Regions from separate parts of the Streptomyces sp. NPDC097617 genome, predicted to be linked through region 1. Evidence: riboswitches for the same ligand, from Rfam matches in the RefSeq annotation. Region 1 holds a riboswitch; the other holds the start of a gene.

The links. Region 1 has a riboswitch for thiamine pyrophosphate ahead of thiC (phosphomethylpyrimidine synthase ThiC). Riboswitches for the same ligand answer to the same signal wherever they lie in the genome.
Region 2: another riboswitch for thiamine pyrophosphate. It lies ahead of ACIQZO_RS27725 (thiamine ABC transporter substrate binding subunit); the one in region 1 lies ahead of thiC (phosphomethylpyrimidine synthase ThiC).

The regions. Positions count from the first base shown of each region.
Region 1 is NZ_JBIWCL010000039.1:634-5,678, forward strand. Features, by position in the region: gene ACIQZO_RS37770 (IclR family transcriptional regulator) at 71-817, shown strand; gene ACIQZO_RS37775 (SsgA family sporulation/cell division regulator) at 915-1,364, shown strand; gene ACIQZO_RS37780 (YibE/F family protein) at 1,392-2,957, opposite strand; TPP riboswitch at 3,027-3,172, shown strand; gene thiC (phosphomethylpyrimidine synthase ThiC) at 3,167-4,954, shown strand.
Region 2 is NZ_JBIWCL010000020.1:89,481-94,525, reverse strand. Features, by position in the region: gene ACIQZO_RS27735 (phosphatidate cytidylyltransferase) at 1-312, shown strand, start outside; gene rlmN (23S rRNA (adenine(2503)-C(2))-methyltransferase RlmN) at 480-1,595, shown strand; TPP riboswitch at 1,652-1,761, shown strand; gene ACIQZO_RS27725 (thiamine ABC transporter substrate binding subunit) at 1,847-2,947, shown strand; gene ACIQZO_RS27720 (ABC transporter permease) at 3,043-4,659, shown strand; gene ACIQZO_RS27715 (ABC transporter ATP-binding protein) at 4,659-5,045, shown strand, end outside.

The DNA.
Region 1 (5,045 bases):
AGGGCGGGCCTCCCCAAAGGCCCGCCGCCACGCCTGGGGGTGAGCTTTGTCTCCGGTTCACAATGCCGGTGTGCCGACTCTGATCGGTTCGGTGCAGCGCGCGCTGAGGCTGCTCGAAGCGGCGGGGTCCCATAGCGGGGGAGCCCCCGCGAAACAACTGGCGCGCGAGGCCGGGCTCCCGCTTCCCACCGCGTACCACCTGCTGCGCACCCTCACGCACGAGGGCTATCTGCGCAGGGCGGGAGGAGTCTTCGTTCTGGGCGAGGCCGCGGGTCGGCTCGCCGGTGCGGGACTCCAGCAGAAACGTCGCAGCATGATCCTTGACTCCCTCGCGCACTTCCGCGACGCGGTCGGGGCCCCCGTCTACTTCGCGATCTACCGCGAGGGTGAGATCGAGGTCGTGGGTGTCTCGGACACCCCGGCCAGCCCGGCCTGCGAGGAGTGGGCCGACTTCCGCGAGACCGCTCATGCGCACGCCATCGGGCAGTGCCTGCTCGGGCAGCTCGACGAGAAGACCCGCAAGGACTACTACGACCGCCATCCGGTCGAGGCCATCACCCCTTATACGGTCCGGGATCTGCGGTCCCTGGAAAACCGGATCGGGGCCCTCGGGCGAATGCAGCCGGTGATCGAACGTCAGGAATATGCCCTCGGCATCATCTGCGCTGCCATCCCCATTACGGCCGGCGATGCGGCCGCGACGATGGCTATTTCTCTACCCCTTCATCAAGAAGAGCGATTGCTCTATGTAGTCGATCGGCTACGGAGTGAAGTAGGCGCGCTGTTGAGTACCCTCTCGTTCTCTATCAGTATCTGAAAACTCACTCCTTGTGATCTGCTACCGGTTACACCACTCTTGTCAAGTGGGTCCTGGGGGATCATTCCTGGCCACTTCAACTACAGCGGGGTAGTCAATGCGCGAGTCGGTACAGGCAGAGGTCATGATGAGCTTCCTCGTTTCCGAGGAGCTCTCGTTCCGGATTCCGGTGGAACTCCGGTACGACGCACGCGACCCCTACGCAGTCCGCCTGACCTTCCACCTTCCCGGAGACGCGCCCGTGACCTGGGCGTTCGGTCGGGAACTTCTCCTCGACGGCATCAACAAGCCATGCGGTGACGGCGATGTGCACATCGCCCCCACCCACCCCGAAGATCTGTCCGACGTCCACATCCGGCTCCAGGTCGGCGGCGACCGGGCCCTGTTCCGGGCCAGCGCGGCGCCGCTCGTCGCGTTCCTCGACCGCACCGACCGGATCGTCCCGCTCGGACAGGAGCGCAATCTGGGCGACTTCGAGGAGAACCTCGACGAAGCCCTCGTCAAGATCCTCGCCGAGTCGCAGCAGAACGAGCAGAACGCCGGCTGACCTGCCCACCTATCGCATACGCACCGTTCAGCGCTTGCGCCGCCGGCCCCGGCCGCGGACCGGCCCCGCGGTCGGGACGCCGGTCGGGACGCCGGTCGGGACGCCGGTCGGGACGCTGGCCGGGGATCCCGGTCGGTCGGCAGAAACCACCAGCGCGGCCAGCGCCGTTGTCACGGGGACCGAGGCCACCAGACCGATCGAGCCCACGAGGGTCCGTACGATCTCCTCCGCCACCAGCTCGCTGTTGGCCACGGACCCCATGCTGCTGTTGGCGATCGAGAACAGCAGGAGCAGGGGCAGCGCGGCACCGGCGTAGGCCAGCACCAGGGTGTTGACCACCGAGGCGATGTGGTCGCGGCCGATCCGGATGGCCGCCCGGTAGAGGGCGCGCGGCCCCATCGACGGGTCCGCCTGCCGCAGTTCCCACACCGCCGAGGTCTGGGTGACCGTCACGTCGTCGAGCACGCCCAGCGATCCGATGATCACGCCTGCGAGCAGCAGACCGCTCATGTCGATGTCCGGGTACAGCCCGTGGATCAGCCCGGTGTTGTCATCGGTGTTGCCGCTGAGGAACGCCCAGTCGATGAACCCCGAGCCCAGCAGCCCGATGAGCAGTAGCGAGACGAGCGTGCCGAGGACGGCCACGGAGGTGCGGGCGGTCAGTCCGTGGCACATGTAGAGCGCGATCAGCATGATGGCGCTGGCCCCGATCACCGCCACGACCAGCGGGTTCGAACCCTGCAGGATGGCCGGGAGGATGAAGAGGGTCAGTACGCCGAAGCTGACCACCAGCGCGATCAGCGCGAACAGTCCCCGCATCCGCCCGACCACGACGACCGCGACCGCGAAGATGCCGGCCAGCAGGGCCATCGGGAGTTTGCGGTTCACGTCGATCACCGAGTACTGGAGGTCGCGCGGGGCGTCCGGGGCGTACGCCACCACGACCTCCTGGCCGTCCTCCAACTGCCGTGGCGCGCCCGGCTGGACGATCTCCACGAAGGTGCGGCCCTTCTCCGGGCCGCTGGCGACCTCGACGGTGGCCTTCTTGCACTCACCGGTCTGCTCGGCCTGCGCCTGGCGGCCCCCGGGGGTGGAGGGAGCCGCGGTCGTCGGTACCTGGGCGGCGTTCACGGACTTGCAGTCGACCTGTTCGAGCGAGGTCACCACGCCCTGCTGGGTCTGCCGGTCGAAGCCCACCCCGCTGCGCTCGTGGGCGGGGGCACCGCCCGGCCAGAGCACCGCCATGCCGATGAACACGGCGGCCGCGAAGGGGATCAGTACGGCGGCGATGACCTTGCGCAGGTGCTTCGAGACGGGGGCCGCCGGGCCGTGGCTGTGGCTGTGACCGTGGGAGTGGCCCGAGGAGTTCCCGCCGGAATGACCGCCCCCGGGTCCGCCCGTGTGCCCTCCGGAATGACCGTCGGAGAGTCGCTCGGACTGCGCCGGCGAGGGCAGGTCGACATGTAGGTCGGCATGCCCGTCGGACTGCCCTGGAGAATGCCCGGCGGAGTGCCCTGGGCTCCCGTGTTCGTGGCCGTTGTGGCCATGGGTCGCTGTGGGCTCGGTGGGGGGCTGCGGCGAGGGCGTCACCAGCAGATCATCGCAAGAGATGAGGGGGCCCACTGTTCAGCACGCCATGGATGACGCTAGCGTGGGGGCACCTTTGCACAACGCGGGAGCTCGGAGCACCGGGCTGAGAGGACGCTGATCACCGTACGAGCATCACGGATGCGTACGGGAAGAGGCTGCGTCGACCGCCGAACCTGTTACCGGGTAATGCCGGCGTAGGGAGATCAGGTCTCATGACCATTCAGGACGCACGCACGCCTGCCGTCAGCCAGGACGCCGACGGCCGGACCGAGCGCCAGCCCGGCTGGCACAAGGGATACCTGGCGGGCTCCCGGCCCGACCTTCGGGTGCCGGTCCGCCAGGTCCACCTCACCAACGGCAAGGACGTGACGCTCTACGACACGTCCGGCCCGTACACCGACCCGCAGATCGAGACCGACGTCCGCCGCGGCCTCGCGCCGCTGCGCGAGAACTGGATCATCGGCCGCGGTGACACCGAGGAGTACGCGGGCCGTCCCGCGCGCCCCGAGGACGACGGCATCAAGCACACCTCGCCCCGCGGCGGCCTCAAGAACCTCGACGCGGTCTTCCCGGGCCGCCCCCGGCAGCCCCGCCGCGGCCGGGGCGGCGCCGCCGTCACGCAGCTCGCGTACGCCCGCCGCGGTGAGATCACCCCGGAGATGGAGTACGTCGCGATCCGCGAGAACGTCTCCCCCGAGGTCGTCCGCGAGGAGATCGCCGCAGGTCGCGCCGTGGTTCCGGCGAATGTGAACCACCCCGAGATCGAGCCGATGATCATCGGCAAGCGCTTCCTGGTGAAGGTCAACGCCAACATCGGGAACTCCGCGGTCACCTCCTCCATCGAGGAGGAGGTCGACAAGATGACCTGGGCCACCAAGTGGGGCGCCGACACGGTCATGGACCTCTCGACCGGCCGCAACATTCACACCACCCGCGAGTGGGTGCTGCGCAACTCCCCCGTCCCGATCGGCACCGTGCCGCTCTACCAGGCGCTGGAGAAGGTCGACGGCCGCGCTGAGGAACTGACCTGGGAGATCTACAAGGACACGGTCATCGAGCAGGCCGAGCAGGGCGTCGACTACATGACGGTCCACGCCGGCGTGCTGCTCCCGTACGTGCCGCTGACCGCCCGCCGCAAGACGGGCATCGTCTCGCGCGGTGGCTCGATCATGGCCGCGTGGTGCCTCGCGCACCACAAGGAGAACTTCCTCTACACGAACTTCGAGGAGCTCTGCGAGATCCTCGCGACGTACGACGTCACGTACTCCCTCGGCGACGGCCTGCGCCCCGGCTCGATCGCGGACGCCAACGACGCGGCCCAGTTCGCCGAGCTGAAGACGCTGGGCGAGCTGAACACGATCGCCAAGCGCCACAACGTCCAGACGATGATCGAGGGCCCGGGCCACGTCCCGATGCACAAGATCAAGGAGAACATCGACCTCCAGCAGGAGATCTGCGAGGAGGCGCCGTTCTACACGCTCGGCCCGCTGACCACGGACGTCGCGCCCGCGTACGACCACATCACCTCGGGCATCGGCGCCGCGATGATCGCCTGGTGGGGCACCGCGATGCTCTGCTACGTCACGCCCAAGGAGCACCTGGGCCTGCCCAACCGCGACGACGTGAAGACCGGCGTCATCACGTACAAGATCGCGGCGCACGCGGCGGACCTGGCCAAGGGCCACCCGGGCGCCCAGGAGTGGGACGACGCACTGTCGGACGCGCGGTTCGAGTTCCGCTGGGAGGACCAGTTCAACCTGGCCCTCGACCCGGACACGGCCCGCGAGTTCCACGACGAGACCCTCCCGGCCGAGCCGGCCAAGACCGCGCACTTCTGCTCCATGTGCGGTCCCAAGTTCTGCTCGATGAAGATCTCGCAGGACATCCGCCGCGAGCACGGTGGTGACCTGAAGGCCGACGAGATCCAGGCGGGCATGGCGGAGAAGTCCGCCGAGTTCGCGGCCTCGGGCAGCCGCGTCTACCTGCCGCTCGCCGACTGACCGCGGCAACGGCACAGGACGGACCCGCGACCCATGGGGGGAGCCGCGGGTCCGTCCCGTGCGCCGCGCACAGCCGGCGCACCGTAGCGAT
Region 2 (5,045 bases), on a different contig from region 1:
CGCATCAGCCCCGGCAAGACCCGCGAGGGGCTCTTCGGCGCGGTGGCCTTCGCGATGGCGGCCGGCGCGCTGTGCATGGAGTTCCTGATCGACGGCGGCTCCTGGTGGCAGGGCCTGCTGCTCGGTCTCGCGGTCGCGGTCAGCGCCACCCTGGGCGACCTGGGCGAGTCGATGATCAAGCGGGATCTCGGCATCAAGGACATGGGCACCCTGCTGCCGGGACACGGCGGGATCATGGACCGGCTGGACTCCCTGCTTCCCACGGCCCCCGTGGTGTGGCTGCTGCTGGCGGCCTTCGTGGGTACCGGCTGACCCGTCCGGGTTATCCTGGAAAGCGCGCCACTCATAAGTGGTGCGCTTTCCCGTTTTTACGGGATGGACCCGTGAGCTCTCCGGGCACCGGGCGTGCCATCACGTCGACTCCGCTTGTGTGCGGAGATCGCCCGCCCAGGGTTCGTCAGATTTGAGGAGTACCACTCATGGCCCCCCGTCCTGTTCCGGGTGAGCTTACTTTCGTCGCCCCTCGCGGGGCCAAGAAGCCGCCCCGGCACCTCGCCGACATGACCCCGGCCGAGCGCCGCGAGGCGGTCGCCGCGATCGGCGAGAAGCCGTTCCGGGCCAAGCAGCTCTCCCAGCACTACTTCGCGCGGTACGCGCACGACCCGGCCGAGTGGACCGACATCCCGGCGGGCTCGCGGGAGAAGCTCCAGCAGGAGCTGCTGCCGGACCTGATGAACGTCATCCGGCACATCTCGTGCGACGAGGACACGACCCGCAAGACCCTGTGGAAGCTGCACGACGGCACGCTCGTCGAGTCCGTACTGATGCGCTACCCCGACCGGGTCACCATGTGCATCTCCTCGCAGGCCGGCTGCGGCATGAACTGCCCGTTCTGCGCCACCGGCCAGGCGGGCCTGGACCGCAACCTCTCCACCGCCGAGATCGTGCACCAGATCGTCGACGGCATGCGCGCGCTGCGCGACGGCGAGGTCCCCGGCGGCCCGGCGCGCCTGTCGAACATCGTCTTCATGGGCATGGGCGAGCCGCTGGCCAACTACAACCGCGTGGTCGGCGCCATCCGCCGGCTTACGGACCCGGAGCCCGACGGCCTGGGTCTGTCGCAGCGCGGTATCACCGTCTCCACCGTCGGTCTGGTTCCGGCCATGCTGCGCTTCGCCGACGAGGGCTTCAAGTGCCGCCTGGCCGTCTCGCTGCACGCGCCCGACGACGAGCTGCGCGACACCCTCGTGCCCGTCAATACGCGCTGGAACGTCCGCGAGGTGCTGGGCGCCGCGTGGGAGTACGCCGAGAAGTCCGGCCGCCGGATCTCGATCGAGTACGCCCTGATCCGCGACATCAACGACCAGGCCTGGCGCGGTGACCTCCTGGGCAAGCTGCTCAAGGGCAAGCGTGTGCACGTCAACCTGATCCCGCTGAACCCGACGCCGGGCTCCAAGTGGACCGCCTCGCGGCCCGAGGACGAGAAGGCCTTCGTGGAGGCCATCGCCCGCCACGGCGTGCCCGTGACGGTACGGGACACCCGGGGCCAGGAGATCGACGGCGCGTGCGGCCAGCTGGCTGCCTCGGAGCGGTAGATTCCGCCTGTTCGACGTAATTCGGCCACGGGGTACCCTGTGGCCGAACCAATTTCATATTCCGACAGGGGAGCGCCACAGCGCTGAGAGTGCGGTATCCGTCATCCGCAGACCCTCTGAACCTCGCCCCGGTCATTCGGGGTAGGAAGTTCGGTCACCACTCTTGCTGTTGCGCCCTGCCCGGCGTCCGCTCCCGCGGAGCGCCGGGCAGGGCCGCGTCTTCTCCTGGACATCCCAGGAGGAATTCACCAATGAGCACCACCAAGAAGATCGCGGGCGCCGCGCTCGCGGCCGCGCTCGGCGTCACCACGCTCAGTGCCTGCGGCGGCGGCGACGCCAAGGACAAGCCCGCCGGCGCGAGCGAGGCCCCGAAGTCCAAGACCGTCACGCTCGTCTCCCACGACTCCTTCAACGTGACCGACACGGTCCTCAAGGAGTTCGAGCAGCAGAGCGGCTACACGGTCAAGGTCCTGAAGTCCGGCGACGCGGGCACCGCGCTGAACCAGGAGATCCTCACCAAGGGCTCCCCCCGCGGCGACGTGTTCTTCGGGGTGGACAACACCCTCCTCTCGCGCGCCCTCGACAACGGCATCTTCACGCCGTACGAGGCCAAGGGCCTGGCCGGGGTGAAGCCCGAGTTCGTGCTCGACAAGGAGCACCGGGTCACCCCGATCGACTCCGGCGACATCTGCGTCAACTACGACAAGGCCTACTTCGCCGAGAAGAAGCTCGCCCCGCCGCAGACGCTGGACGACCTGATCAAGCCGGAGTACAAGAACCTGCTGGTCACCGAGAACGCCGCGACCTCCTCGCCCGGCCTCGGCTTCCTGCTCGCCTCCGTCGGCAAGTACGGCGACGAGGGCTGGAAGGACTACTGGAGCAAGCTGAAGGCCAACGGCGTCGAGGTCGTCGACGGCTGGGAGCAGGCCTACAACGAGCGCTTCTCCGGCTCCGCGGGCGGCAAGAAGGCCAAGGGCGACCGCCCGCTGGTCGTCTCCTACGCCTCCAGCCCGCCGGTCGAGGTCCTGTACGGCGAGCCGCAGCCGGCCGAGGCCCCCACGGGCGTCGCCACCGGCACCTGCTTCCGGCAGATCGAGTTCGCGGGCCTGCTCAAGGGCGCCAAGAACGAGGAGGGCGGCAAGGCCCTCGTGGACTTCCTGGTCAGCAAGAAGTTTCAGGAGGACATGCCGCTCCAGATGTTCGTGAACCCCGTGACGAAGGACGCCGTCCTGCCGGAGCTGTTCACCAAGCACGGCGTGGTCGTCGAGAAGCCGGAGAACGTGGCTCCGGAGACCATCGCCAAGAACCGTGAGCAGTGGGTCAAGGCATGGACCTCGCTCGTCGTGAAGTAGGCGGTACCAAGGAGCCGGGCGCGGCGCCGGGGGGCGCCGCGCCGGGCTCCGGCCCCCGCGAGGGGGTGCGGGCGACCGCCGTGCGGCTCGCCCTGATGGCCGTCCCCCTCGCCTTCTTCGGGCTGTTCTTCGCCTACCCCGTCGCCGCGATCGTCGGGCGGGGCCTCAAGACAGACGAGGGGTGGCAGTTCGGCCGGTTCGCGGAGGTGCTGAGCCGCCCCGACATCGCCGACGTCCTGTGGTTCACCACCTGGCAGGCGTTCGCCTCCACCGTGCTCACCCTCGTGATCGCCCTGCCGGGCGCGTACGTCTTCGCCCGCTTCGAGTTCCCCGGCAAGCAACTGCTGCGGGCCGTGGTGACTGTTCCCTTCGTGCTGCCGACCGTGGTGGTCGGCACCGCCTTCCTCGCGCTGCTCGGGCGGGGCGGACTGACGGACGAACTCGTGGGCGTCCGGCTCGATACGACCGTCTGGGCGATCCTGCTCGCGCACGTCTTCTTCAACTACGCCGTCGTCGTCCGCACGGTGGGCGGGCTGTGGGCCCAGCTGGATCCGCGCCAGGAGGAGGCCGCCCGGGTACTGGGCGCCGGACGGTTCGCCGCGTGGCGGCGGGTGACGCTGCCCGCGCTGGTCCCGGCGGTGGCCGCCGCCTCGCTGATGGTCTTCCTGTTCACCTTCAGCTCCTTCGGCGTCGTACTCATCCTGGGCGGGCCCGCGTACTCCACCCTGGAGGTGGAGGTCTACCGGCAGACCGCGCAGCTCCTGGACCTGCCGACGGCCGCCGTGCTGACGATGGTGCAGTTCGCCGCGATCGGCGGGATCCTCGCCGTGCACGCCTGGACCGTGCGCAAGCGCGAGACCGCACTGCGGCTGGTGGACCCGGGCCGCACCACGCACCGGCCGCGCGGCGGGGCCCAGCGCACGCTGCTGGGCGGGGTGCTGCTGACCATCGCGCTGCTGATCGTGCTGCCTCTGGGCGTGCTGGTCGAACGGTCCTTCGACACCCCCGGCGGCTACGGCCTCGGCTTCTACCGGGCGCTTCAGGACGCGGGCGCCGGTGGCGGGACCTTCCTGGTGGCGCCCGTCGAGGCGATCTGGAACTCCCTGCAGTACGCGCTCGCCGCCACCGCGATCGCCCTGTTCGTCGGGGGACTCGCGGCCGCGGCACTGACCCGGCGCGGTGGCCGCTTCGTACGGGGCTTCGACGCGATGCTCATGCTCCCGCTCGGGGTGTCCGCCGTGACGGTGGGCTTCGGCTTCCTGATCACCCTGGACGAGCCGCCGCTGGATCTGCGGACCTCGTGGATCCTGGTGCCGCTGGCCCAGGCCCTGGTGGGCGTGCCCTTCGTCGTACGGACCATGCTGCCCGTGCTGCGCGCGGTGGACGGGCGGTTGCGGGAGGCCGCCGCGGTGCTCGGCGCCTCGCCCTGGCGCGCCTGGCGGGAGGTGGACCTCCCGCTGGTGCGGCGCGCGCTGCTGATCGCGGCCGGGTTCGCCTTCGCGGTGTCGCTGGGCGAGTTCGGCGCGACCGTGTTCATCGCCCGGGCGGACCGGCCGACGCTCCCGGTGGCCGTGGCACGGCTGCTGGGCCGGGCCGGTGAGCTGAACTACGGGCAGGCGATGGCCCTGAGCACGATTTTGATGCTGGTGTGCGCGGCGTCCCTGCTGGTGCTGGAGCGACTGCGGCCCGACAAGACCTCCGGAGAGTTCTGATGACACTGCTTCAGCTGGAAGGGGTGTCGGTCCGCTTCGGTGAGCGCGCGGTCGTGGACGCCGTGGACCTCGCCGTCGCCGAGCACGAGGTCGTGTGCGTGCTGGGGCCGAGCGGGAGCGGCAAGTCCACGCTGCTGCGGGTGGTCGCCGGGCTCCAGCAGGTCTCCGGCGGCCGGGTCCTGCTGGGCGGGGCCGACCAGGCCGGCGTACCGGTGCACCGGCGGGGCGTGGGCCTGATGTTCCAGGACCACCAGCTCTTCCCGCACCGCGACGTCGGCGCGAACGTCTCCTTCGGGCTGCGGATGCGGGGGGCCGGGCGGGCCTCGTGCACGGCCGAGGTCGCGCAACTGCTGGACCTGGTCGGGCTCCCCGGGGCCCAGGGCCGG